DNA from 3 places in the Chitinophaga sp. Cy-1792 genome. Region 2 is predicted to be linked to each of the others. Evidence: riboswitches for the same ligand, from Rfam matches in the RefSeq annotation. Region 2 holds a riboswitch; each other region holds the start of a gene.

What was found. Region 2 has a riboswitch for cobalamin ahead of metE (5-methyltetrahydropteroyltriglutamate--homocysteine S-methyltransferase). Riboswitches for the same ligand answer to the same signal wherever they lie in the genome.
Region 1: it holds a riboswitch for cobalamin, as region 2 does, so the genes downstream of both, metE (5-methyltetrahydropteroyltriglutamate--homocysteine S-methyltransferase) here and metE (5-methyltetrahydropteroyltriglutamate--homocysteine S-methyltransferase) in region 2, are expected to answer to the same signal.
Region 3: it holds a riboswitch for cobalamin, as region 2 does, so the genes downstream of both, F3J22_RS19740 (TonB-dependent receptor) here and metE (5-methyltetrahydropteroyltriglutamate--homocysteine S-methyltransferase) in region 2, are expected to answer to the same signal.

What each region holds. Positions count from the first base shown of each region.
Region 1 covers NZ_VWWO01000001.1:3,337,136-3,345,234, reverse strand. Annotated here, with positions in the region: gene F3J22_RS13620 (hypothetical protein) at 1-156, shown strand, start outside; gene prpB (methylisocitrate lyase) at 689-1,594, shown strand; gene prpC (2-methylcitrate synthase) at 1,584-2,738, shown strand; gene F3J22_RS13605 (bifunctional 2-methylcitrate dehydratase/aconitate hydratase) at 2,766-4,217, shown strand; gene F3J22_RS13600 (Lrp/AsnC family transcriptional regulator) at 4,296-4,757, opposite strand; cobalamin riboswitch at 4,911-5,107, shown strand; gene metE (5-methyltetrahydropteroyltriglutamate--homocysteine S-methyltransferase) at 5,255-7,561, shown strand; gene F3J22_RS13590 (epoxyqueuosine reductase QueH) at 7,773-8,099, shown strand, end outside.
Region 2 covers NZ_VWWO01000001.1:3,180,710-3,188,808, reverse strand. Annotated here, with positions in the region: gene F3J22_RS12970 (MBOAT family protein) at 1-1,252, opposite strand, end outside; gene F3J22_RS12965 (GNAT family N-acetyltransferase) at 1,482-1,802, opposite strand; gene F3J22_RS12960 (acyl-CoA thioesterase) at 1,877-2,260, opposite strand; gene metE (5-methyltetrahydropteroyltriglutamate--homocysteine S-methyltransferase) at 2,294-4,612, opposite strand; cobalamin riboswitch at 4,768-4,959, opposite strand; gene F3J22_RS12950 (DUF4249 domain-containing protein) at 5,111-5,974, opposite strand; gene F3J22_RS12945 (TonB-dependent receptor) at 5,995-8,099, opposite strand, start outside.
Region 3 covers NZ_VWWO01000002.1:1,361,788-1,369,886, forward strand. Annotated here, with positions in the region: gene F3J22_RS19730 (PKD-like domain-containing protein) at 1-598, opposite strand, end outside; gene F3J22_RS19735 (YncE family protein) at 640-1,788, opposite strand; gene F3J22_RS19740 (TonB-dependent receptor) at 1,785-3,803, opposite strand; cobalamin riboswitch at 3,966-4,173, opposite strand; gene F3J22_RS19745 (VOC family protein) at 4,317-4,703, shown strand; gene F3J22_RS19750 (hypothetical protein) at 4,705-5,004, shown strand; gene F3J22_RS19755 (NAD(P)/FAD-dependent oxidoreductase) at 5,017-6,093, opposite strand; gene F3J22_RS19760 (LodA/GoxA family CTQ-dependent oxidase) at 6,099-8,003, opposite strand; gene F3J22_RS19765 (hypothetical protein) at 8,024-8,099, opposite strand, start outside.

The sequences.
Region 1 (8,099 bases), 160 kb from region 2:
AAAAACAGTAAAGGTAGTTACACGGTAACCTTTAATCGTCCGTTAATCATTGCCCGATTACTTAAGTACCAACCAAGCGACGGAACACTGGAATCAACTGGTGATGTAGCTATTGCTAAAGTCCCCGATCCTTCCCTGCTCGTGGCCAGGAAGTAAGCATTATCCGGCAAAGTCCGACAAATGATACCAGGTACAGCCTCATAACGCTCATTGTTGTGAGGCTGTATTCTTTTATTAAAATCTTCAATTAACCTCAACTATCTCATTCTAAATTATTTAACATTTTCTGTTTATTAATTAATTCCTGCTTTTCCCCCACCTCATCTAATTAAATATCTGAATTATTAACAATTAACGCTTTTAGGCACCTATTTATAGATATCATCAAACGCCTGTCTGAACACCCTATACAATCCAAGCCAACCGGGGGTCGTTTTACCCTCCAAATCCCTTATATTCGTTTTACTTAAGTTCTTTCTTTTTTTTAGGCCGGAAACCGGTGACACAAAGCCAGGCAGTAAAAAGGGACCGTGAAACATGCAACAAAGAAGATCAGCCCCCAACTGATCAGGATAGCTACCTTTATTGTTTCAGCAAAAAATATACACCAAACAACCTACTGCAGCAGCATGCACCTGTCATTTCCGGCATCATTACCTGACGTAATATTTTAAAGCTTGATATTATAATGAATCACGTAAATGAAAAGCGCACTCCTGGACAAAAATTCAGGGATGCGATGCAAAAGGAGAATCCACTGCAGATCGTTGGCGCCATCAATGCCAATCATGCACTGCTGGCCCAACAGGCCGGATTTAATGCCATCTACCTCTCTGGTGGCGGCGTTGCGGCAGGCTCACTCGGTATCCCGGACCTTGGCATCACCAATTTAACAGATGTACTGATAGACATCGAACGTATTACCAATGTTTGTGACCTCCCGCTAATGGTAGATGTTGATACCGGCTTCGGGCCGTCTGCGTTCAACGTAGCAAGAACTGTAAAATCATTAATAAAAGCCGGAGCGGCAGCACTTCATATTGAAGACCAGGTAGGCGCAAAACGTTGCGGACACCGCCCCGGGAAAGAAGTTGTCAGTAAAGATGAAATGTCGGACAGACTGAAAGCCGCTGCAGATGCACGTTACGACGACAGCTTCGTCATCGGCGCCAGAACAGATGCGTTTGGCAACGAAGGACTGGAAAAAACCATCGAACGTGCCATTGCCTACAAGGAAGCCGGCGCCGACTTCATCTTCGCAGAAGCCGTTCCTGACCTCGCCGCCTATCAAAAATTCGTAGATGCTACCGGCATACCAGTGCTGGCCAACATTACAGAATTCGGTATGATAAAAATGTATACCGTCGACGAATTAAAAGGCGCCGGTGTGCAGCTGATACTCTACCCGCTTTCTGCATTCCGTGCTGCCAATAAAGCCGCGCAGAATGTCTATGAACACATCCGCAAAGACGGCACCCAGCAAAATGTGCTCGATACCATGCAAACAAGGGAAGAACTCTACAAAAGCATAGGCTATCATTCCTACGAACAAAAATTAGATGATCTCTTTAAAAAGAACAAAGATGTCCAGTAACAACGAGCCAACATTCAAACCAAAAAAGAGTGTAATGCTTTCCGGCGTTGAAGCGGGGAATACAGCACTTTGCAGCGTAGGCAAGAGCGGAAACGACTTACATTACCGCGGGTACAATATCCTCGACCTGGCAGAGAAAGCTACCTTTGAAGAAGTAGCCTATCTCCTCATCTATGGTCAGCTGCCTACCCAGGCACAACTCAATACCTATAAAACTAAATTAAAATCACTGCGGGGCTTACCGCACTCTATAAAAAATATCCTGAGAAACATTCCTGCCGCCGCACATCCCATGGATGTGATGCGCTCGACAGTTTCCGCCATCGGCAGCATACAGCCTGAAAAAGATGATCACAATACTGCCGGCGCAAGGGATATCGCCGACAAGCTGCTGGCATCTTTCAGCTCCGCATTGCTTTACTGGTACCACTATACGCATAACGGTAAAGAAATTGACGTAGAAACCGATGATGAAACCATTGGCGGACATTTCCTTCACCTGTTACATGGCCGCAAGCCATCTGAATCAGCAGTAAGGGCCATGCAGATTTCGCTGAACCTCTACGCTGAACACGAATTCAACGCCTCTACCTTTACCAGCAGAGTAATTGCCGGTACCGGTTCTGACTTTTATTCCTGTATCACCGGCGCCATCGGCGCATTGCGCGGGCCTAAACATGGCGGCGCCAACGAAGTCGCTTTTGATATCCAGAGCAGATATAATTCCGCTGATGAAGCTGAGGCCGATATTAAAAAGCGTTTGCAGAACAAAGAAGTCATCATCGGTTTCGGACACCCTGTATATACTATCTCCGATCCTAGAAATGTGGTGATTAAAAAAGTGGCGAAAGAGCTGTCCGCCGAAGCTGGTGATATGCTGTTATATGATATCGCCGAGCGACTGGAAACAGTGATGTGGGACGAAAAGAAAATGTTCCCCAACCTGGATTGGTATTCGGCTGTTTCCTACCATCAGCTGGGCGTACCTACGCTGATGTTCACGCCGCTGTTTGTGGTGTCGAGGGTGACCGGCTGGAGCGCACATATCATAGAACAACGCCAGGATGGTAAAATTATCCGCCCCAGCGCCAATTACATCGGACCGGAGAACAAAGACTTCGTTCCTATTACAGAAAGAAAATAAACATCAAAATAAATAAGCAGCAATAATATGTCGTCACATATTTCGAATGAAAGACCACAACCAGACAAAGTACTGGCAGATATCGCAGACTACGTTTTAAACTATAAGATTACCAGCGACCTCGCCTGGTCGACAGCGCATTACTGCCTCCTGGATACGCTGGGCTGTGGCCTTGAAGCACTGACCTATCCTGCCTGCACCAAGTTACTTGGCCCGGTAGTGAAAGGAACAGTAGTACCTAACGGCGCAAAAGTACCGGGAACACAGTTTCAGCTGGATCCTATCCAGGCAGCATTTAATATCGGTGCCATCATCCGCTGGCTCGATTTCAATGATACCTGGCTCGCAGCAGAATGGGGCCATCCTTCCGATAACCTGGGAGGTATTCTGGCTACCGCCGACTGGCTGTCCAGGACCAACCTGGCCGAAGGCAAGGCACCGCTGAAAATGAAACAGGTGCTGGAAGCCATGATCATGGCACATGAAGTGCAAGGTGTGCTGGCACTGGAAAACTCTTTCAACAAAGTAGGTCTGGACCATGTACTGCTGGTGAAAGTTGCCTCTACCGCCGTAGTAGGCAAACTGCTAGGCCTCAGCAGAGATGAACTGATCAACGCGATATCGCTCGCATTTGTAGACGGGCAGTCGTTACGTACTTACCGCCACGCTCCTAATACCGGCAGCCGAAAATCATGGGCAGCAGGTGATGCCACCGCAAGAGCCGTTCGGCTGGCATTGATCGCACAGACAGGTGAAATGGGCTACCCTTCCGTTCTTACCGCCAAAACATGGGGTTTTTATGATGTCTCCTTCAAAGGAAATGAATTCAAATTCCAGCGCGGATATGGCTCCTATGTAATGGAGAACGTATTGTTTAAAATCTCCTTCCCTGCTGAGTTCCATGCCCAGACTGCCGTAGAAGCAGCCATGACACTGAACAAAAAACTGGCAGCTATCGGTAAGACATCGGAAGATATTAAAAAGATTACCATCCGTACCCACGAGGCAGCGATCAGGATCATTGACAAAAAAGGACCACTCAATAATCCGGCAGACCGCGACCACACCATTCAATACATGGTAGCAATACCTTTGATCTTTGGCAGATTAACGGCCGCAGATTATGAAGATGTAGTGGCGCAGGACCCGCGTATTGATATCCTCCGCGATAAAATCTCCTGTGTGGAAGATCCGCAGTTTACCAAAGATTACCATGACCCTGAAAAACGCTCCATCCCGAATGCGCTGACCATTGAACTGAATGATGGAACCGTATTGGATGAAGTGGTAGTTGAATATCCGATCGGACATAAGCGCAGACGTGAGGAAGGTATTCCGGAGCTGTTGAAAAAATACAAGATCAACCTCGCCCGCATCTTCCCGGAAAAACAACAGAAAACATTGCAGGCCCGCACAATGGACTATGCAACGTTACAGGATATGGACGTACAGGAGTTTGTTGATTTATTCGTTATATAGTTAATTGCTGTAGTTGCTGCTATCAGCACAACGTAATTACCGGAAGGGCATATCACTGATATGCCCTTTTTATTTTAGTCAGATGCCTATATTTTGCTGGTCTTTATTGACGCACATCACAAAGGTGCTGTGCGTACTCCCGATACTCTGCACAGACCCCAGTTTATTAAAAACAAAATCCTGGTAGTGCTTCATATCCCTGGCATATACTTTTAACAGGAAGTCGTAATCTCCGGAGATATTATAACATTCCACCACTTCTCCCAGTCGCATAATATCTGTTACAAACTGTGTCCCTACGGACTTATCGTGCTGTTTGAGTTTGATATTACAAAATACGATGAGGCCATAGCCCAGCTTCTCTGCATCTATAACAGCGATATACTTTTTGATGTAGCCACCTGCTTCCAGTTTTTTGACACGTTCAAAAACAGGGGAAGTGGAAAGACTCACTCTGGCAGCCAGTTCTTTAACCGTGATGGTAGAATCTTCCCCAAGTAGCCTGAGCAGTTGCCGGTCGATATCATCTAATTGGTCCATGAAAAAATATTCTTTTTTAAGAGAAAATAGCGCTTATGTCAGGTAATATATTCTGCATAAAAGATAAAAATAGAATTTTATACTGATAATTTTATCTTTTATAAAACAAATCATCTAAATACTTAGATTTGTCCCGTTTATCGTTCTTTTCATATCTTATCGACCAGAATGGGTTGCTGATGAAAATCAGCATTAAAAGGGAACCGTGTGTAAATCACGGGCTGTCGCGCAACTGTAAGTAACGCAAAAAGTTTTCACCACTATATGTCCACTGTATCTACTACGTAGAAATGGGAAGGACGGTGCAAATGTTACAAGCCAGGAGACCTGCCTGCATTGGAAGGACAATGCTTTCGCGTAAAAGGCAAAGGTCTGATCTGATAGCTGACAACCTCACATGAATAGGTGTGGTGTGGCTATTGTATGTCCCTTCCTCCTGCGAGCATTGAAGGTTTGTAAAGACAATTGTAATTGTTTTAACTAAACTATCTAGGAAAATGCTTACGCAAAACCTGGGCTACCCGCGCATTGGTGGCCAAAGACAGCTTAAAAAAGCTAACGAGCAGTACTGGGCAGGCAAGATAACTCTCAACGAGTTACAGGAAGTTGCCCGCCAGATCAAGGTAGAAAACTGGAAAACACAGCTGGATGCAGGCATAGACCTGATCCCATGCAATGATTTCAGTTACTATGACCAGGTACTGGATACCAGTGTATTACTGGGTGTTATCCCTGAGCGCTACGCCCCTGTTCTCTCTCAGGTAAAAGCAAACCACGAAATTGACGCCTATTTTGCTATGGCAAGAGGTTACCAGAAAGATGGCCTCGACATCACTGCGATGGAGATGACCAAATGGCTGGATACCAACTATCACTATATTGTTCCAGAGTTCAGGGCCAACCAGGAATTCCGTGTTAACAACAACAATATCTTCAACGAATTTGAGGCGGCTCAGCAACAAGTGGGCAAAAAGGCAAAACCAGTATTGATAGGGCCTGTAAGCTATCTGCTGCTGGGTAAGGAAAAAGAGAAAGGTTTTGAGCGTGCAGACCTCATCAAAAAACTGGTACCGGTATACGTTGAAATCATCAACAAACTGAAAGCACAGGGTGCTGAATGGATCCAGCTGGACGAACCATGTCTCGTGCTTGATCTCTCTAAAAAAGAAAAAGAAGCATTTGAATACGCCTACAGCGAAATCGCCAAGCAGGTAAGTGGTATCAAAATACTGGTAGCTACCTACTTTGATGCGCTGCTGGACAATACTGAACTGGCTGTAAACCTGCCAGTAAACGCACTGCACGTTGACCTGGTACGTGCGCCGGAGCAACTGGATGAAGTGCTTGCATTCATTCCTAAAGGACTGCAACTCTCTGTTGGTGTAATCGATGGCCGTAACGTCTGGAAAAACGATTACGAAAAATCTTTGGCGCTGATCAGCAAAGCGGTTGCAAAACTGGGCGCTGAAAACGTTATCATCGCTCCTTCCTGCTCCCTGCTGCACAGTCCTATTGACCTGGCTTTCGAAACAGCCCTTGATCCTGAGATCAAAAACTGGATGGCATTTGCTAAACAGAAGCTGACAGAAGTAAGCGAATTAAAACAGATCGTTGAAGGCAACACCGCTTTGCTGGATGCCAACAAGAAAGCCATTGAGAGCAGACGCACATCAGGAAAAGTTCACAAACAGGCGGTGAAAGACCGTGTGGCAGCTATCACAGCGAATGATGCCACCCGTAAAAGCGCATTCCCTGTTCGTCAGCAACTGCACCATCAGCGCTTTAAATTACCTGCCTTCCCAACCACTACTATCGGTTCCTTCCCGCAAACAGACGATATACGTCAGTTACGTGCGAAATACAAAAAAGGTGACTTAACCACCGAACAGTATGAAAAAGCCATCGAACAGGCAACAATCGATACCATTCGCTGGCAGGAAGAAATTGGCCTGGATGTACTGGTACATGGTGAGTTTGAGCGTAACGACATGGTGGAATACTTCGGTGAGCAACTGGATGGCTTCCTGTTTACCAAAAATGGCTGGGTACAGAGCTACGGCAGCCGTTGCGTGAAACCTCCGGTTATCTTTGGTGATGTTAGTCGCCCGAATGACATGACCGTACGCTGGAGCACTTTCGCTGCTGCACAAACAGACAGACCGATGAAAGGTATGCTGACAGGTCCGGTTACTATTCTGCAATGGTCTTTTGTACGTGACGACCAGCCTCGTGAGATTACTACCAAACAGATTGCACTGGGTATCCGCGACGAAGTGGTAGCATTGGAAAAAGCCGGCATCGGTATTATTCAGATCGATGAAGCCGCGATCCGTGAAGGTTTGCCACTGCGCAAAGCAAAACGTCCGCATTACCTCGACTGGGCAGTGAGTGCGTTCCGTATTGCAGCAAGTGGTGTGGAAGATAAAACACAGATCCATACACACATGTGCTACAGTGAGTTTAACGATATCATCGAACATATCGCTGCGATGGATGCGGATGTGATCACCATAGAAACCAGCCGTTCACAGATGGAGCTGCTACAGGCATTTGCGCACTTCGAATATCCGAACGAGATCGGACCAGGTGTATACGATATCCACTCCCCTCGTGTACCAACCACAGAAGAAATGGCGGCCCTGCTGGCAAAAGCAGCTGACCTGCTGCCGGCACGCAACCTCTGGGTAAACCCTGATTGCGGTCTGAAAACACGTAAATGGCCTGAAACCAAATCTGCCCTGATCAACATGGTGGCGGCAGCACAGCAGGCACGTGAGCATATCAGCACCGAAAGCCTTGTCTAAATAACCGGTGGACATCTCTCCACCACCATCATACAGCAACACCAGGTACAGCTTTCAACTTTTGCCTGGTGTTGCTTCATCACATATCGCGCATTTAGCCAACATCAAGGCCGAGATTGAAGCCTCTATTCATATGATAAACAGCATAGCAGGTATGTTGTCTGAGATAGGTATAAGAAAAGAAATGCTTACCGTTACAAATAGTTAAGATATGAGTGTATTTATCAGAGAGAAACTGGAATTACCCAACAATGGGAAGAAGCTGCTGCTACACTCCTGCTGTGCGCCCTGTTCCGGTGAAGTCATGGAGGCCATTATAGCCTCCGGGATCGAGTTCACCATTTACTTTTATAATCCGAATATTCATCCCAGGAAAGAATACGATATCCGCAAAGATGAAAACATCCGTTTTGCTGAAAAGCATGGGATCCCTTTTATTGATGCGGATTATGATGTAGATAACTGGTTTGAGCGGGCGAAGGGCATGGAGGCAGCACCAGAGCGAGGCATACGTTGTACCATGTGCTTCGACATGCGT
Region 2 (8,099 bases):
TCATCGGGAATATGACAGGCTTCTGCAACAGGCTCAGCGAAAATATCTCCCGCAGGTAGGCAAATGCATGTCCTGCATTTTCTGCCCTGAAAAATACCCAGGCCAGTGTTACCAGCAGAAATGTGGATAGCATTTGCAATCCTTCTTTCAGAGAAGGTAATATCCGCCCCTGTGCCACTATTTCCATATTTTTCCTGTTACGGTCAGATAAAAGCAATGGCAGGAAATACACTGCATGAATCGCCCCCCAGATGATAAATGTCCAGTTGGCGCCATGCCAGAACCCACTCAGCAAAAAGATGACAAAGGTATTTCGCACTGCCTTGAAACGTCCTTCCCTGCTACCTCCCAGCGGTATATACACATAATCCTTAAACCAGGATGACAGCGAAATATGCCAGCGGCGCCAGAACTCAGCAATGTCGCGGGAGAAATAGGGATAGGCAAAATTGCGCAGCAACTCAAAACCAAACAGCCGCGCTATGCCCAAAGCCATATCAGAGTAACCCGAGAAATCGCCATAGATCTGAAACGCAAACAGTACCGCCCCTGTCAGCAACGTGCTGCCATTATAATCGGCGGAATGATTAAATATCTGGTTGGCATAAAAGGCACAGCCATCTGCGATAACCATTTTTTTAAGCAGGCCCCAAAGTATTTGCCGCAGGCCATCGGCGGCCTTGCTGCTATCAAATACCCGTGTCCGCTCTATTTGCGGAAGCAGATGCGTGGCACGTTCTATAGGCCCCGCTACCAGCAAGGGAAAGAAGCTGACAAACAACGCGTAGTTGACAAAATTCCTTGTAGGGGTTACTTTTCCGTAATACACGTCTATCACGTAAGACAAGCCATGGAAGGTATAAAAAGAGATCCCTACCGGCAGTATGATACGCAGCGTCCAGAGATGCGGCTGAAAACCACCCGCATGCAGGAGGTCCGCAAAGGAAGCCACAAAGAAATTATAGTATTTGAAAAAGAATAGGAATCCTAAGTTTATACCGATACTTGCCGTCAGCCATATCTTTTTCTTCCGGGTACCCACTGCCTGGTGTATCATTATCCCGGAAGTATAGTCCAGCAAAATAGAAAAGAACAGCAGGAACAGGAAACGGTAGTCCCACATGCCATAAAAGACAAAACTCGCTGCCAGCAATATTAAATTCTGAACCATCAGCGAACCTCGCGCCGCAAACCAATAGAGCAGGAAAACAATTGGCAGAAATAATGCAAACTCGAATGAGTTGAAAACCATAAACAGTATAGGGGTTTACCGCAGTCTAAAGTTGGATGTATTACAGGTTCCGAAAGTAGCGCTTTCACCCGATAAATCAAAGCCGGCAACAATGGTAAAACAGCCATCAATGGGTGAAACGCAATACCCATCCCTAAAAACAGAAGATAATCATTCTACAACAAATAATAAATATTTATAAATTATAAACAAATATTTATGTATGAAAATAATTATCAGAAACCGGAGGTTAATGATGGAAAGTACGGTCGAGCTGTACCCTGTATTCCGTGTGCTTTTTTAAGAAGCTGGCCACAAAGGGGCAGTATACCATCACTGGCTTATTGAGAGACTTCGCATAATCGAAGGCAGCACGGGCTAACAAGGTGGCAATACCCTTACCGGTTAGGCCTGCAGGCACGGTGGTATGCATGAAGGCTATATCTTCCTTATAAAACCGGTATGTGAGGATCGCCTTCTCCCCACCTTCGCTGATCTCGAACTGCAGCTCCTTCGTATTGTTGACAATATTGTAATTAGTACCAGACATATATCCGATAACAACTGGCAATTAATGGTTGTTTTAAGAAAAAAATCCCGCCTCTGCAGTAGAGACGGGATGGCAAGAAAATTAAAACGCTAACATCAGAGCACGCTCACAGGACGTTTCTCATCGTCGATGGCTACAAACGTAAATGTTCCGTTGATAGCCATTTCCCGGGCATCAGAGTACATCTCTTCCGTGTAAATCTCCACCGTTACTTTCATACTGGTGTTACCCACTTTCGATACGCGACCAATGAGTTCAATGATTCTGCCCGCAGGAATTGGTTTGTTAAAATCAATTTTATCTGAAGATACAGTTACTACTTTTTTCCGCGTAAATCGCGTGGCAGTAATGAAAGCCACTTCATCCATCAGATACATGGCCGTACCACCAAACATCGTATCGTAGTGATTGGTACTATCGGGAAATATCGCTTTGAAGATATGTGTTTCCGATGCCTGTATGCGTTCTTCTATCGTCATTGTAAAATATTTTCAATTTTTTACCATATTGGATCAGGCAGGAACCTTATTGCGCAGGGTTTTAGCAGCTGCTACCATGGCAGCCACTGCAGCTTTGGTTTCCGGCCAGTCCCTGGTTTTGAGGCCGCAATCAGGATTTACCCATAACTGCTCAGCAGGAATCACTGCCATGGCCTGCTCCATCAGGTTTACCATTTCTTCTTCCGAAGGAATGCGTGGTGAGTGAATATCATAAACACCCGGGCCAATATCGTTAGGATATTTGAAACTAGCAAAACCTTCCAGTAACTCGGACTGCGAACGCGATGTTTCTATCGTGATCACATCCGCGTCCAGTGCGGCGATGCTTTCAAAAATATCGTTGAATTCTGCATAACACATATGCGTATGTATCTGCGTGGTATCTGCCACACCGGAAGCTGCTACCTTAAATGCGCGTACGGCACCATCCAGATAAGCTTCCCGGTTTTCCTTGCGCAGCGGCAAACCTTCTCTCAAGGCCGGCTCATCTATCTGAATCACTTTAATACCGGCTGCTTCCAGGTCTTTCACCTCATCCCGGATTGCCAGGGCAATTTGCAGGCAGGTAGCCGCTCTTGGCTGGTCGTTCCGGACAAAGCTCCATTGCAGAATAGTAACGGGGCCTGTCAGCATACCTTTCACCGGCAACGAAGTCAGGGATTGTGCATATTGTGTATAGTAAACAGTCATGGCTTCCTTGCGCTCCACATCACCGAAAATAACCGGTGGTTTTACGCAACGGCTGCCATAGCTCTGTACCCAGCCATTTTGGGTAAATACAAAGCCCTGTAGCTGTTCTCCGAAATACTCTACCATGTCGTTCCGCTCAAACTCGCCATGTACCAGCACATCCATACCGATAGATTCCTGCCACCGGATAGATGCCGCTGTTTCTTCTTTGATCAGCTGATCATATTCCGCAGCACTTAGTGCTCCTTTCTTCCATTTACTGCGCCAGGAGCGGACAGTAGCTGTTTGCGGAAAACTGCCAATAGTAGTGGTCGGGAACATAGGCAATCCCAGCACCTGCTGCTGTGCTTTCTTACGTACCGGGAAAGCATGCTTTCTTTCTGCATCTGCTGCTGTCACCGCCGCAGCCCTGTCGGTTACTGCTTTGCGGTGGATGAGCGGAGATGTTCTCCGCGATTCCATCGCGGCATCGTTATCTTTCAGCTCCTGTTGCGCATTGACGGTAGGATTTTCTCCCGCCAGAACAGCCAGTGTTTTTACTTCGTCCAGCTTTTGTTTTGCAAATGCCATCCAGTTTTTAATGGTAGCAGGCAGATTTTTTTCGTCTGTTTCCAGGTCGAGATCACAGGGAGTATGCAGCAGGGAGCAGGAAGGCGCCACCAGGAGGCGGTCTTCACCCAGCGCAGCTTTTGCGGTGTTGATCAGCTCCAGGGATTTGCGGAAATCATTCTTCCAGATGTTGCGGCCATCGACTACGCCAAGGGATAAACGCAGTTTTGTTTTGCGTATATCTGTAGCCAGAATATCTTCCAGCTGCATAGAGCAACGTACCAGGTCCAGGTGGAGTGTTTGTACCGGCAGCTTCAGTACGGCTTCCAGGTTGGCGCCATAACATTCGAAGTATGCAGCCAGGATCAGGTGCAGGTGCGGGAATGCCTTATGAATAGCAGCATAGCTGTTTGCAATGGCATCCAGTTCTACTCTGTTTAAATTGAGGGAAAGACAAGGTTCATCGAACTGAATATAATGTGCATCCAGTTCATCGAGCTTCGTGAGTACTTCCAGGTATACCGGCAGCAGGCGGTTCAACAACTGCAACCGGTGAAAGCTCCTGCCCTTTTCCTTACCCAGTAACAGGAAGGAAACAGGCCCCAGTATTACCGGCTTGGTCTGGAAGCCCGCACGTTTGGCTTCGGCGAACTGTGATATAATTTTTTCGGAGAAGAGTGTAAACTGCTGGTTGGGTGTAAATTCAGGAACAATATAATGGTAGTTGGTATCAAACCACTTGGTCATCTCCATGGCAGTAATATCCATGCCATCTTTCTGGTAGCCGCGTGCCATGGCAAACTGCAAATCCAGCTGTGGCAGCTGCTTTTCAACCAGCAAGTCGTGATAACGCGTAGGGATCGCTCCTACCATCAGACAGGTATCCAGCACATGGTCATAGTAAGAAAAATCATTACTGGGGATGATATCTATGCCGGCATCTTTCTGCAGATACCAGTTGTTTAAGCGTATATCCTTAGCCGTTTGTTCCAGCTGAAAGGCGGTGATTTTACCACTCCAGTAAGCTTCATTGGCTTTTTTCAATTCACGGTGGGCGCCCATTCTCGGATAGCCCAGGTTATGCGTAATCATGTGCCCGGTCGGTTTTAAAGTGAATGATGACAGGTGATCATCTTTACTTCAATACCTTCTGCGGGAATAGTGGGCAGGATACCCGGCCTTATCACTGCGTACGTCAGTAATAGCAAGTATACCCGAAAGCTGACCCACTTCAATCCCCGAAAGTATTGTCAACATGCAGAAAAGGCAGGTCTCCTGGCTCGTAGTATCCGTGTCCGTTCTTCTCGTCTTCAGGTGACAATGAACATAAAGCTGGACAGGATTCAGGTAACTACTTACAGTTGCGGGACAGCCGGCGATTTTAACACCGTTCCCTTTTAATGCTGCGTACAACAGCAACCATTTCTGTATCAAACAGTAAAAAAAGATATTATGAGGGCAATTTTAAGAATAAATATCTTTCCAAACAAAATATAAAGAAAAAAAGAACAATCATCTACCTTTACAGCAGAACAAAACAATAAAAAATAAACATAACACGGAATTATTTTCTACACAGGGTAAAATGCTTTATTTAATTTTTCTTTCTCCCCTGCTTACCGCAGATGTACCAAACCAGCCGAGTACCTTTACCTTACCCTTAGGATCGGTATTCTGTATATTCGTAGGCACATTCTCCAGCACCTTCGCAAACAAACCTCCCGCATTCAGCTGCTGATATACCTGCCACAAAAAATCATAACTGTTTTTACTCAGCGCCGATAAACGCACAATGACCGTTTCATTCAGCTTGAAAGGACGGTCATAATCTGTGATACGCTGGGTGAGCGGCAGAATAAAAGGTGTTCCATCTGAAATACCTCCTGCCAGTGAACCATCAATAGACAGCAGGTCTTCCACCCGGTGCAGGGTATCATTCCTGTACGACCTGATCCAGTAATAATCACCTTCTCCGGGAAAGTCTACCGCAAAAAATTTAGCATAGAAGCCTTCTACACCGGATACAGCTTCTTCCTTGGTTTTATGACCAAATAAAATAGAATCAACCGGTGGTACTCTTTTAAGTGAGTCCACCCCTTCCAGTATTTCGTGCTGGTACTCAATATGTATTTTATATACGTGTCCTACATAGCCAATAGGTTTGGCGCTGGCATCGTAGGTATATGCACCGTTGTTAAACGTAAAAGGATAACTACTGCCGGTGGTAAGGTCATTTAAAATGATTTTCGCATCTCTTATAACGGGCGCAGAATCGGGATCGGCATAAGGCACCGACATCGTCATACGTATACTTTGAATCCCCTGCTCCGTGGTAATCCAGGCGTCCACTACGGGAAGCGACTTCCCTTCAGGTACATCCAGGCCAATGTTGTCCTCACAGGCCGTAAAACCTGCCAGCAATACCAGCGATATAAAGCAGATTATTTTTCTCATAGCAAGCAATTTTATAGCTGTCAGAAACTGAAATTATAGGTGATACCAGGAATGATGGTACCGATGATGGAAAGCCTTACGGCTTCTTTTTTTGTCGGGTCGTCCGGATCCTGCCGGAAGTAAACGGTATAGGCATTGCGTCTGGCATAAACATTATAGACAGAGAACACCCATTCCCCTTTCCAGCGGTGTAGCTGCTTTCCACGGAGTGTCAGCGAGAGGTCCAGGCGGTTGTAAGGCGCCAGGCGATAGCCATTGCGCTTGTCCGTACTATTGTAAGGGATATCCCAACCCTGGAATTCAAGGCGGTTATCAGCGAAGGTGGCCGGTGTTCCGGAGGCAAAAACAAAATTACCGGAAACGGATACACGCTTGCTGACCTTATGTGTAGCAGTAACGTTTACATTATGTGTACGGTCGTACCTGTTCAGGAACCATTCACTCAGACTGATACCCGGCGTTCTGCGTTCGGTGCGGGAAAGTGTATAACTGATCCATCCCGTCGTGTTCCCGATGTCTTTCTTTGCAAACAGCTCCAGCCCGTATGCCCGTCCTTTCGATGGCAGCAAATCCGCTTCTATCTGGGGATTTAACTGCAGGTTGGCATTATCGATATAATCTACCTGGTGATCTATCCACTTATAAAATACTTCTGCGGAAAACTCATATTTATCATTCGGCGCATTATAAAAATACCCTGCGGTATACTGGTCAGCTACCATTGGCTGAATATTATTGGTACTTGGCGTCCAGATATCCAGTGGTGTTGGAGAGGCGGTATTGGACAGCTGGTGCATGAACTGCGTTGTTCTGCTATAGGCCAGCTTTACGGCATGTTCGGCCGTAAATGCATAACGCATGGATATACGCGGTTCAAAGTAGAGGTACCTTTTCATGAATGCCCAGTCGCCATAATTTTTTTGTGCAATGAGGCGCTTACGCACGCCGGGCGTGGTGTCTGCATAGTAGTAGGCCGTGCCTGCTCCCAGTAGCTGATAGACAGAAACACGGGCGCCGTATTGTATCCCGAAATGTGTGTCGGGCTTATATTCATGGTCGATGTATACAGCAGATTCCAGTGCGTGCTGATCGGCCAGCTGCTTCACGTTGCGGGTGTCTCCCTGTATACCTACACCAGTGCCGGGTTTTATGGTATAGTAAACACCTTGTGCCCCAAAATGAATGGTATTATGTGCATTTATAAACCAGGTAAACGAAGGCTTCAGCCCATAGTTGATAATGTTGGATGTCCAGTCGTAACCCTGTTCCGGTTCATTCGATGATTTGTTGCTGAGGTTGGTAAAGCGCAGACTATAATCATATTTGCTGTAGTAGGTAGAAAGATTCAGAAAGAGTTTATTATTGAACACATGGTTCCAGCGTAAAGTGGCCGTGGCATTACCCCAGCTCATGTTGATATCATTTCCCAGTCCGAATACATCCCTGCCCAGGTAGCCACTCAGAAAGAGGGTATTATTATCATTGAATTTAAAGTTCGCCTTTGCAGTAAGATCATAAAAGTTCAGTTTGGTATCTTTCATATCCCCTGAGGTAAAGGGTTTCATGAGTACATCAATATACGACCTTCTGGCTGCCACAATAAAAGACGATTTATCTTTTACGATCGGTGCTTCCACAGATAACCGGCTGAAGATATTGCCGATACCACCATTCATATTAAACTGCTGATTATTACCATCCTTCATGCGGATATCGAGTACGGAAGATGTTCTTCCGCCATATGCCGCCGGGAAGCCGCCTTTGATGAGGTCCAGGCTTTTCACCGCATCGGGATTAAATACCGAAAAGAAACCCAGCATATGAGTGGCGTTGTACACAGGCGCTTCATCCAGCAGGATCAGGTTTTCGTCGCTGTTTCCTCCGCGTACATTAAACCCGGAAGCGCCGTCGCCAACAGTTTGCACGCCGGGCAAAGTCTGGATGGCACGCAACACATCTACTTCCCCCAGAAAAGTGGGTAATTTTTTCATCTGCTGAATATCCAGCCGGTTGACGCTGGTGTTGAGTGAGTTGATACTTTTCTCTGCGCTGCTGCCTTTAACGGTAACTTCGTTTAGCTGGCTGCTGGCGGGTTCCAGGCTAACATCCAGTTTGGCATGCTGCT
Region 3 (8,099 bases), on a different contig from region 2:
TATAGGCGTTTTGGTTATACTGTGCAGCAGCTACAGCAATGGTACGTGTAGTCGTAGCTGTTTGCTTGCCTGCAGTTGCACGGAGTTTCAGTTCGAAACTACCGGCTGTGGCAGAAATAAAGCTCAGGTTACGTTGTTTGCCTATGACAGAGTCATTGATAGACCACTCATAGGTATAATCAGACCTGTCCGGGCCGGTAACGGTTGGCGAAATATCCAGCACTTTTCCCATGGGAACCGCCAGCTGTTTATCTATCGACAAGCTAATTACTTTCTCTACAAAAATTTTAAATGTCTGCTGGTCTGTACCACCTTTATTATTTGCTTTAAACGTAATATCGAAATTGCCGGATGCGGTAGCCTCAAAAGTGTAATTGACCTGTCCGGAAGCCATTTGTTTACCATTTACCAACCAGGCATAATCATTGCCTTTCACGTTGGTAATGTTGGGTGCCAGAACAAATTTATCACCGATATTCAGTACGATGGTATCTGTACCCACACCGGAAATCGCAGGGGTGTTGTATTGTTCTTTCGTGCAGGCAGTAACGAAAAAAATAACTGCTGCCAGTGTGTTCAGCAATAAGGTCCTTTTCATATAGTTGATTTCAATTTGTAATATTTGTATCAGGTAGATGATTATGATTTTGGTAATAGCGCGAAGTGGGCAGGGATATCACCCGTGCGAACACTCCATTTCTTTTTTCCTTCTTTCGTGAAACAGTATAGAATACCTGGGGAAACATAGTTACCCGCGTCGGTTACATAAATATCTTTGGTTATCGGATTCACCATAATGCCATAGGGGATTTCAATCTCCTTGTCAGTGCCATCTGTAATGAAGGCGTGGCTCACCACCTGATGGGTACGTGTATTAACGATGGCATAGGTAATGACATTGGAATAGGTGATGTAACTCCATTCGGTGCTGTATACATAAAGTGAGTCGCCGTCGAGGTAATAGTTGCTGACAGCAATCGGAATGGTATCTGTCACTTGCTGCTGTGCCTTGCTGATAAAGAAAAGCCGGGATGGCAGTGTTTTGTAATCACCTCTGGATGTCACCCACAGATCGCCGCGCTTATCTGCGAGGATATGATGGAGGTTATAGGCTACGTCGATACGTTTATCTTCTGTAAAGGTGCCCATATCTATTACAGAAACCGTTCTTTCATAGTTACTCGTGTTACCTGCACCCATGTATCCGCCGGAGTTGGCCACATATATTTTTCCATCTACTATTTCCAGGCAATCGGGCTGGAAGCCAACAATACATCTGTCTACAACGGTTAGCGTAGCCGTATCTACTTTTGCCACATATCCTTTCTGTGTGTAGTTGGGGTTGATTTGAATAGGGCCGGCATAGGAGGTGATATAGGCATACCCTTTATCAAACTTGATATAACGGCAGTTGGGGATGTCTATCTGGCCAATCCTTTTGGCGGTGCGTGCATCCATTACTTCTACCTTGTTAGATGCATTGATCACCGCATACAGCCTGTTGCCATAGATGGCGATATCATTGCCTACATCTCCCAGTTCCTTTGGTACCGTGGGGTTGATGGCGGCATATATATTTCGTTGGTACTTGCCCGTAGCATAATCAAAAAAATCCAGGGTACTTTTATTACTACCCATATTCCCTTCATTCAGCAAATAAAATCCTGCGGCGTTATCTTTGGAAGATGAATCCACCGTTGTATCCTCATTGATGAACACGGCTATATCTTTCCGGCAGGAGGCGAAAAGTGATAGCAGTACGATAAAGAATAAGGAATACTTTCTCATAGTTCAACGGATAAGATGAGTTTATAATTTCGTTTAGGCATCGGGTAATTCGAGACTACCTCATAATCCTGGCTTAAAACGTTATTCAGCTCGGCAGCAATCCTGAAGCGATAGCGTTTGTACTGAAAGTTTTTTGATGCCGACATATCACTGGTGTACCATGGCTGTTCGTAGTTCTCTACTGTATTGGCAGAGTTCTGGTAGCGTTCCCCTACATAAATAAAGCTGTAGTTGAGCCGCCATGATCTGTATTGCAGACATGTGATCAATGAGCCGCTGTTCCAGGGTACATAAGGGATCTGACCTCCCCAGGTTTCTTGCTGTAGTGCCGGACTTTTTCTTTTGGTAAAATCCTGTGCCTGCTGATAGGTGTAAGTGGCCCTGACATTGAGCATGATCTCTTTAGAAAGGGTAAATGCCCAGTCGGCGATGAGGTCGAGCCCCTTTATCTCCACCGTACCGATATTCATCATCATCCAGCGGTACATACCATTTCCCTTGGGTACGGCTACTATTTTATCGGTAACCTTGATATAGTAAACATCCGTTTGAATTTTCCATTCGTTGAGTATCCTGCTTACTGGATTTCTACGGTAAGCAAATCCCAGATCATATTGGTGGGTAAATTCCGGCTTCAGACTGATATTCCCGATATCGGTATAATACAAGTCATTGAAGGTGGGCATACGGAAGATATTTTTATAGAATGCCCTTATGTTGAAATCAGCTTCGGCAAAAGGTTTATAAGTGATAAAGTATGCCGGTGTGATTTCGCTTTTTCCGGGAGCTGAGGCTGCAGTATCACTTTGGGATTTATTGCCCCTGGTCACCTGCTCGTTGATGAACGTACCTAAAACGCTGCCCTGCATTTTCACGGGGCCAAGGTCGGCAGCGCCTGCGAGGGCGATCAGCGAGGTAAATCTTTTAGGAAACACAAAACCATCCAGGTTGGAGCTGAGGGTATTGTACTGGAAATCTGTAGATAAATCGACATCTATTTTTTTGGAGATACTGTATTTATTGGCCACAGATCCGTACCATTCCTGCTGGTGGAAGGTGTTGTCTATATACATCAGGGTGGTATCCGGGTTGAGGTAACGCATATAGTCGTTGGCGTATTTGCCGTTTACCTGTATATCATATCTTTGGGTTACATTCTTCTGAAACCCGCCCTGCACGAAGAAGTTGCGGTCCCATTGTCTTTGGGAGCGTTTCCATACGTTGTTGACGATTGCACCGGGAATGCCTTTTTCTGCATCGTAGTAATACACTTTCGCGTTCCATTGTCCGCGGTCGATATTTCCATATAATCCGCTTTCTATTCTGTGTGCGTTGATATCTCCGTTTTGCCTTATAGCTGTTGTATCCCAGGCGGTATGGCCTGTTTTTGCATATACTCTTTTGTACCGGAAGGGATATTTGCCGGAGGCGTTGATCAATTCACCGGAGAGGGAATAGTTAATTTTCGGTGTCAGTTTCTGTTCAAAAAGGATGGAGGGGTCTACCAGATCGAAAGAACCCGTTTTGTATACGGCCTTTACATGGGTGGATTGCAGGGAATCGAAGACAGGCTTGCGGCTGCGCAGATAGATGGTTCCTGATGAGCCATAGTCTTTGGCGGGCTGGAATATCTCGCTTTTCTGGCCATTGTAGACAGAGATAGATTCGATATTGTCCATAGAGAATTTACCGAGGTCTACCTGGCCATTCTGGGCGTTGCCCAATTGTATACCATCGTAGAAGACGCCCATATGGTTGGTGCCCATGCTACGCATATCAACGGTTTTGAGGCCGCCGATGCCGCCATAGTCCTTCACCTGGACGCCGGCAAAATACCTGATGGCGTCTGCTACAGAAAAGCTGTTTAAACTCTTGAGATTTTCACCCGTGAGTTTTTGTGAAGGAATAACTTCTTTGTAAACGTTTGTAAGTACAGTAACACCTTTCAGGTCTTTTACACGTAATGAATCCACCTGGGTGGAGTCGCGGTAATGATGCTGTGCACACAGCGGCATACAAATAAAGGTTAAAAACGTTATCCCTAACGCTTTTAATGCATTGAACATAAAGGTTTGACAATTGAATCAGACAATGACCAGTCGCGGCCATGGAATGAAATGCTAATAATGCTGAAAAAATTCAGAGTATGCTTTACTCAATTCCCTATCCTCGAGGGTGTTGAATCTGTCTGCAGTGGCAGGTTTCCTGACTTATTCTCACTTTGAACGGCCTTCCCGTTTTTATAAAATAAAAACAGTGGCAAGTAGAACTCAAAGTGTTGTAACAGAACTTACAGTAGCGGGTCTGCTCAGGATTTGCACCTGATTCCCTATTAATTCCGGCATAGAGAGTACTATGCTGAAAACCATTGCGGGGGCAAAGGTACAATTAAATATTTGAATTTTAACAAAATGCTAACGGAATGGCGGAAAGTGAACTGTTATGGTGGCATTATTGCAGGTGTTTGTGGGAGTATGTGAACCACCGGATTTTAGTTGTATTTTGGGAGAGGGAAAAATAGGTTCGCTATGAAGCTTAAACTGAATACCATCATATTTTATGTGCAGGACCCGCAGCGGCTGAAGATCTTTTACCGGGATGTACTTGGTCTTACAGTGGTAGAGGAGGATGATATCTGGGTGTTATTGCAGGCGGGTGAAGTTTTCGTGGGTTTACACAAAATAGGTCCGGCATACGCCGATAAAATGACAGCGGGCCATCAGTTTGATAGCAATACAAAAATTGTTTTTGAGCTGGATGAAGATATTCAATTGGTACGAAAGCAATTACTGGAGCAAGGGGTTCCTATGCGGGAGCTGAAAACATTTGATAATTATGATTACTGGCTTTGTGATGGTACTGATCCGGAAGGGAATGTATTCCAGCTGAAATACAGGAAACAAAATCTGGCATAAAATGGCTGTAGTATACTTATCGGGGTTGATTCTCCTTATGCTGGTGATAATATTTCTTGTAAAGTCATTGTTCATTAACCCCTATTTACTAAAGAAAAACCATGCCTTTACGACGGGTATTATAGTTAAAATTGAGCCATCCAATGAGGGGGCACCTACCATCCATTATGAATTTACGGTAGATGGCAAGGTTTACATGGGTTACATGGGATTGGATATTTATGCAGATGTTTATGTGGGCGGGCAATACGAGGTAATGTATTACCCACCTGATCCTACTATAAGTGAGTTGCAGGTTTAGTGTTTTGTATTGTTAATTTCTTCTGCTCCAGAATGGCGCATCCTGCCATCTTCTTTCCTGGAGGTATTGTCCGGTAAGCATTTTAAGATACGTAGAGAAGGCGGTACTGATGGCCCAGTCATACGCCCGGAGTGCGTCGTTGTCGCCATTCAGGTGGTCAGCGATGGCATGGCCTGCATAATAGCCGCTTTCCAGCGCGGAGGTGATTCCATAGGAAGAGATAGGGTCGTAGGAATAGGCGGCATCGCCTACTGCCAGCCATTGGTGGCCGCTACGTTGCTGCAGGTAGCCGGTTGCGGCGCTGGCTATTGTAAGAGGCGTATCTGTGGCAGCGTTACCTGTTATCAATTCGCTGATCATAGTGGTAGTGGCAGCGCTTTGCAGCAGGTCTTTGCTGCTGCGTAAGGTAGCAGGTAGCAGGTCGGTGTCGGTCATGAAGCTTAATACCAGCTGTTTTTCAGTTAGGGGTGCAGCGTACCACCAGCCTGTCTGTACGGCTTCCAGGTAGGTGAACTGCTGTATACTTCCGGGCAAAGTGATACAGGTGGTGATGCCTGCCAGCCTGTCCAATGAGTTGCGTTGTATGCCCAGCTTACGGGCAACACGGGCTTTACGGCCGGTAGCATCTACGATAAATTTGCAGGTAATGGTTTGTATTGCTTTATTGGTAGCTATATAGGTGACATGCCATTGGCCGTTATTAAAGTTGGCGGCAGTCACGGTACAGCCAGGAAGGTATTGCGCGCCACGGCGGGTAACTTCCGCGGAGAGCTGTTCTTCGAAGATATCCCTGCATAGATGCCATCCCCGGGCTACGGTATTGGCAAAAAATGATTTATCTACCGGGTGTTCATCTCCCCATATAAACCTGTTGCCATAGCAGGTAAGATGACTGGGGTGGTGCAGTAGTGTTTCCAGCCCGGACTTCTTAAACAGGTGCCAGGATTGAGGGGGGATGGTTTCGCCGGGTTTTCGTACAGGCGTTGCCGAGGCCTCCAGAATGAGGCATTCGTAACCCCGGCTGCGTAGCTGCAAAGCAGTGGCGGCACCTGCAGGGCCGCCACCGATAATTATTACTGGAATATTCATCCTGCTTACATTTCGTCTCTTCTGAATGGTTTGCGTTGCAGTATTCTGAGCTGACTGGCATCTACGCCGGCGGCAGTACGCAGGATAGCTCTTGCTTTCTGCAGTAATGGCGGCTGTGCATGCTCTGCAATGAGTACCTGATCGAAGGTAGGGTCCTCTGTTGTAAAGCCAGGGCGCCCGGTTTCCACCCATAAGGTATTCGGGAGCGCCGGATTGGCCATATCTGCCTCGAGTTTAACCTCTGTTATAATCCCCAGGTAGTGCCATTTCTCCACCATCCTTGCCAGCTTTGGCAGGTATTGTGTGCCCAGGTCACGCAGCCAGTCCTGGCGGTAGTCGAAGTGCTTGAGGCGTTGGTTGATATTGAGGTTTTTATCTGTCAGGCGCTGGAAGGAGGATTCAGACAGTACCTGGTTAGGAACCCTGGCGGCCCAGAAAGAAGGAAGCATCAGGTAGGTGGTGGTATCATAGCCCGATAAGCAGCTGGCTTCATCTGTTTGCCATGGAACGCCCAGCCAGCGTGTCAGCGAGCCGGGGCCGCTGCCATCGATAGGGCCATTGGGGCCAACAGCTACTTCAGGTGTGAGTTCTTTACCATAATCATCTTTGGGTTCTACATTTTCAGGGAGGAGTTTAATCCTGAAAGGCTCTGCCCAGAAGATACGCTGACGGAAAGGCCAGGTGATTTCAATACCAGGATGGAAGGGGCCACCGAGGCATTCTTCCAGCGGGGCTTCGATGAGGGCCTGTATCTGTTGTTCCAGTGTGAATTTGTCGAAATCGGTTCCTGCTTTGTTCCCTACAACAAAATGTCCCTGTGCCCACTGTGCCATTCGCTCGTATTGCGTTTTGGTCAGTGGCAGGTCTACATTAAACACATCTTCATAATCACCGAAAGCATCGCCATAGAACGGTGGTATTTTTACGGGTGTATAATCCTTATTTTCCGGATCTCTGTACCATTGGAAAACCTTGGTGCGGAAGTCGCGGTAAATAGGGTCAGGACTCATCAGCTTCGCAAAATTTTCTGCCATGAGGTAGTCACTGGGAGAGTTTTGTCCGAACAACATATAGAACCCGTGGTTAACCCATTGTGTCTGCACTGTTCTGGAGATGATCGGATAAATATGTTTCCAGAATTCCAGCTGTGCAGGCTTAGGAATTTCACCGCTTTGCAGGAATAAATCTTCCACTACATCGTACATGGTTACTACCGCAAACAGGCCTGGGCCGAAGTTGGGAGGCGTTACGGCTACCATGGCAGGCTTAACCTGGTAGGTAGCGTTGCCGATTGTAACGGATGCGAAAATGGTGCCATCAGCGGTGTCGTCATGCCAGCCAACGTTGTTGGCGAAGGTTGTTGGAGGCTCTTTAAAAGCAGAGGCGGAGGTGCCATCGGCGGGGATGACCAGCAGGCGGCCCTTATCATCTGTCCTGATTTCTCCCAATGGAACATTGATATCATAGAAGTACCCTTCATTGAAGAGTACGCCGCTTTGATTGATACCCTTGATTGTTTTGGGTTTTGGTAAGATGTTTAATTTGCTTCTGTCGGTTTCTTTGATATTCCGATGTTCGGTAGTTTTAGACTGTTCATCGGGGAGATCAGCAGCATTTTCGAAATCATACCAGCTGGATTTTCTATTTGCCAGGTTTACGCGCCATTCGATAGTTGTATTGGCGTCTGCTGTAATTTCCTTTACAGGGTTGTTGTTTTCATCAAAAGCGTATATACGAAAGCGTGGTACCTGCTTTTTGATGCGTCCCTGATTGTCTTTATAGCCATTTTGGTGAGGAGGCTCTATGCCCGGCACATCTGGTGCAAGGAAATATTCATCGGAATTGCCGACTCTGGCAATACCTAGCGGGGGATAGATCGCCATTCTGGCGTATTCAGCTTTTTCTGCCATAATATTGGTTTTATTGAGGTTTATTTACGTGCGGTGTGTGGTTCTGTCAGGGGGATACCGTTTCTGTCGCGGCGCAGGCGGGCGCCTTCTTCATAC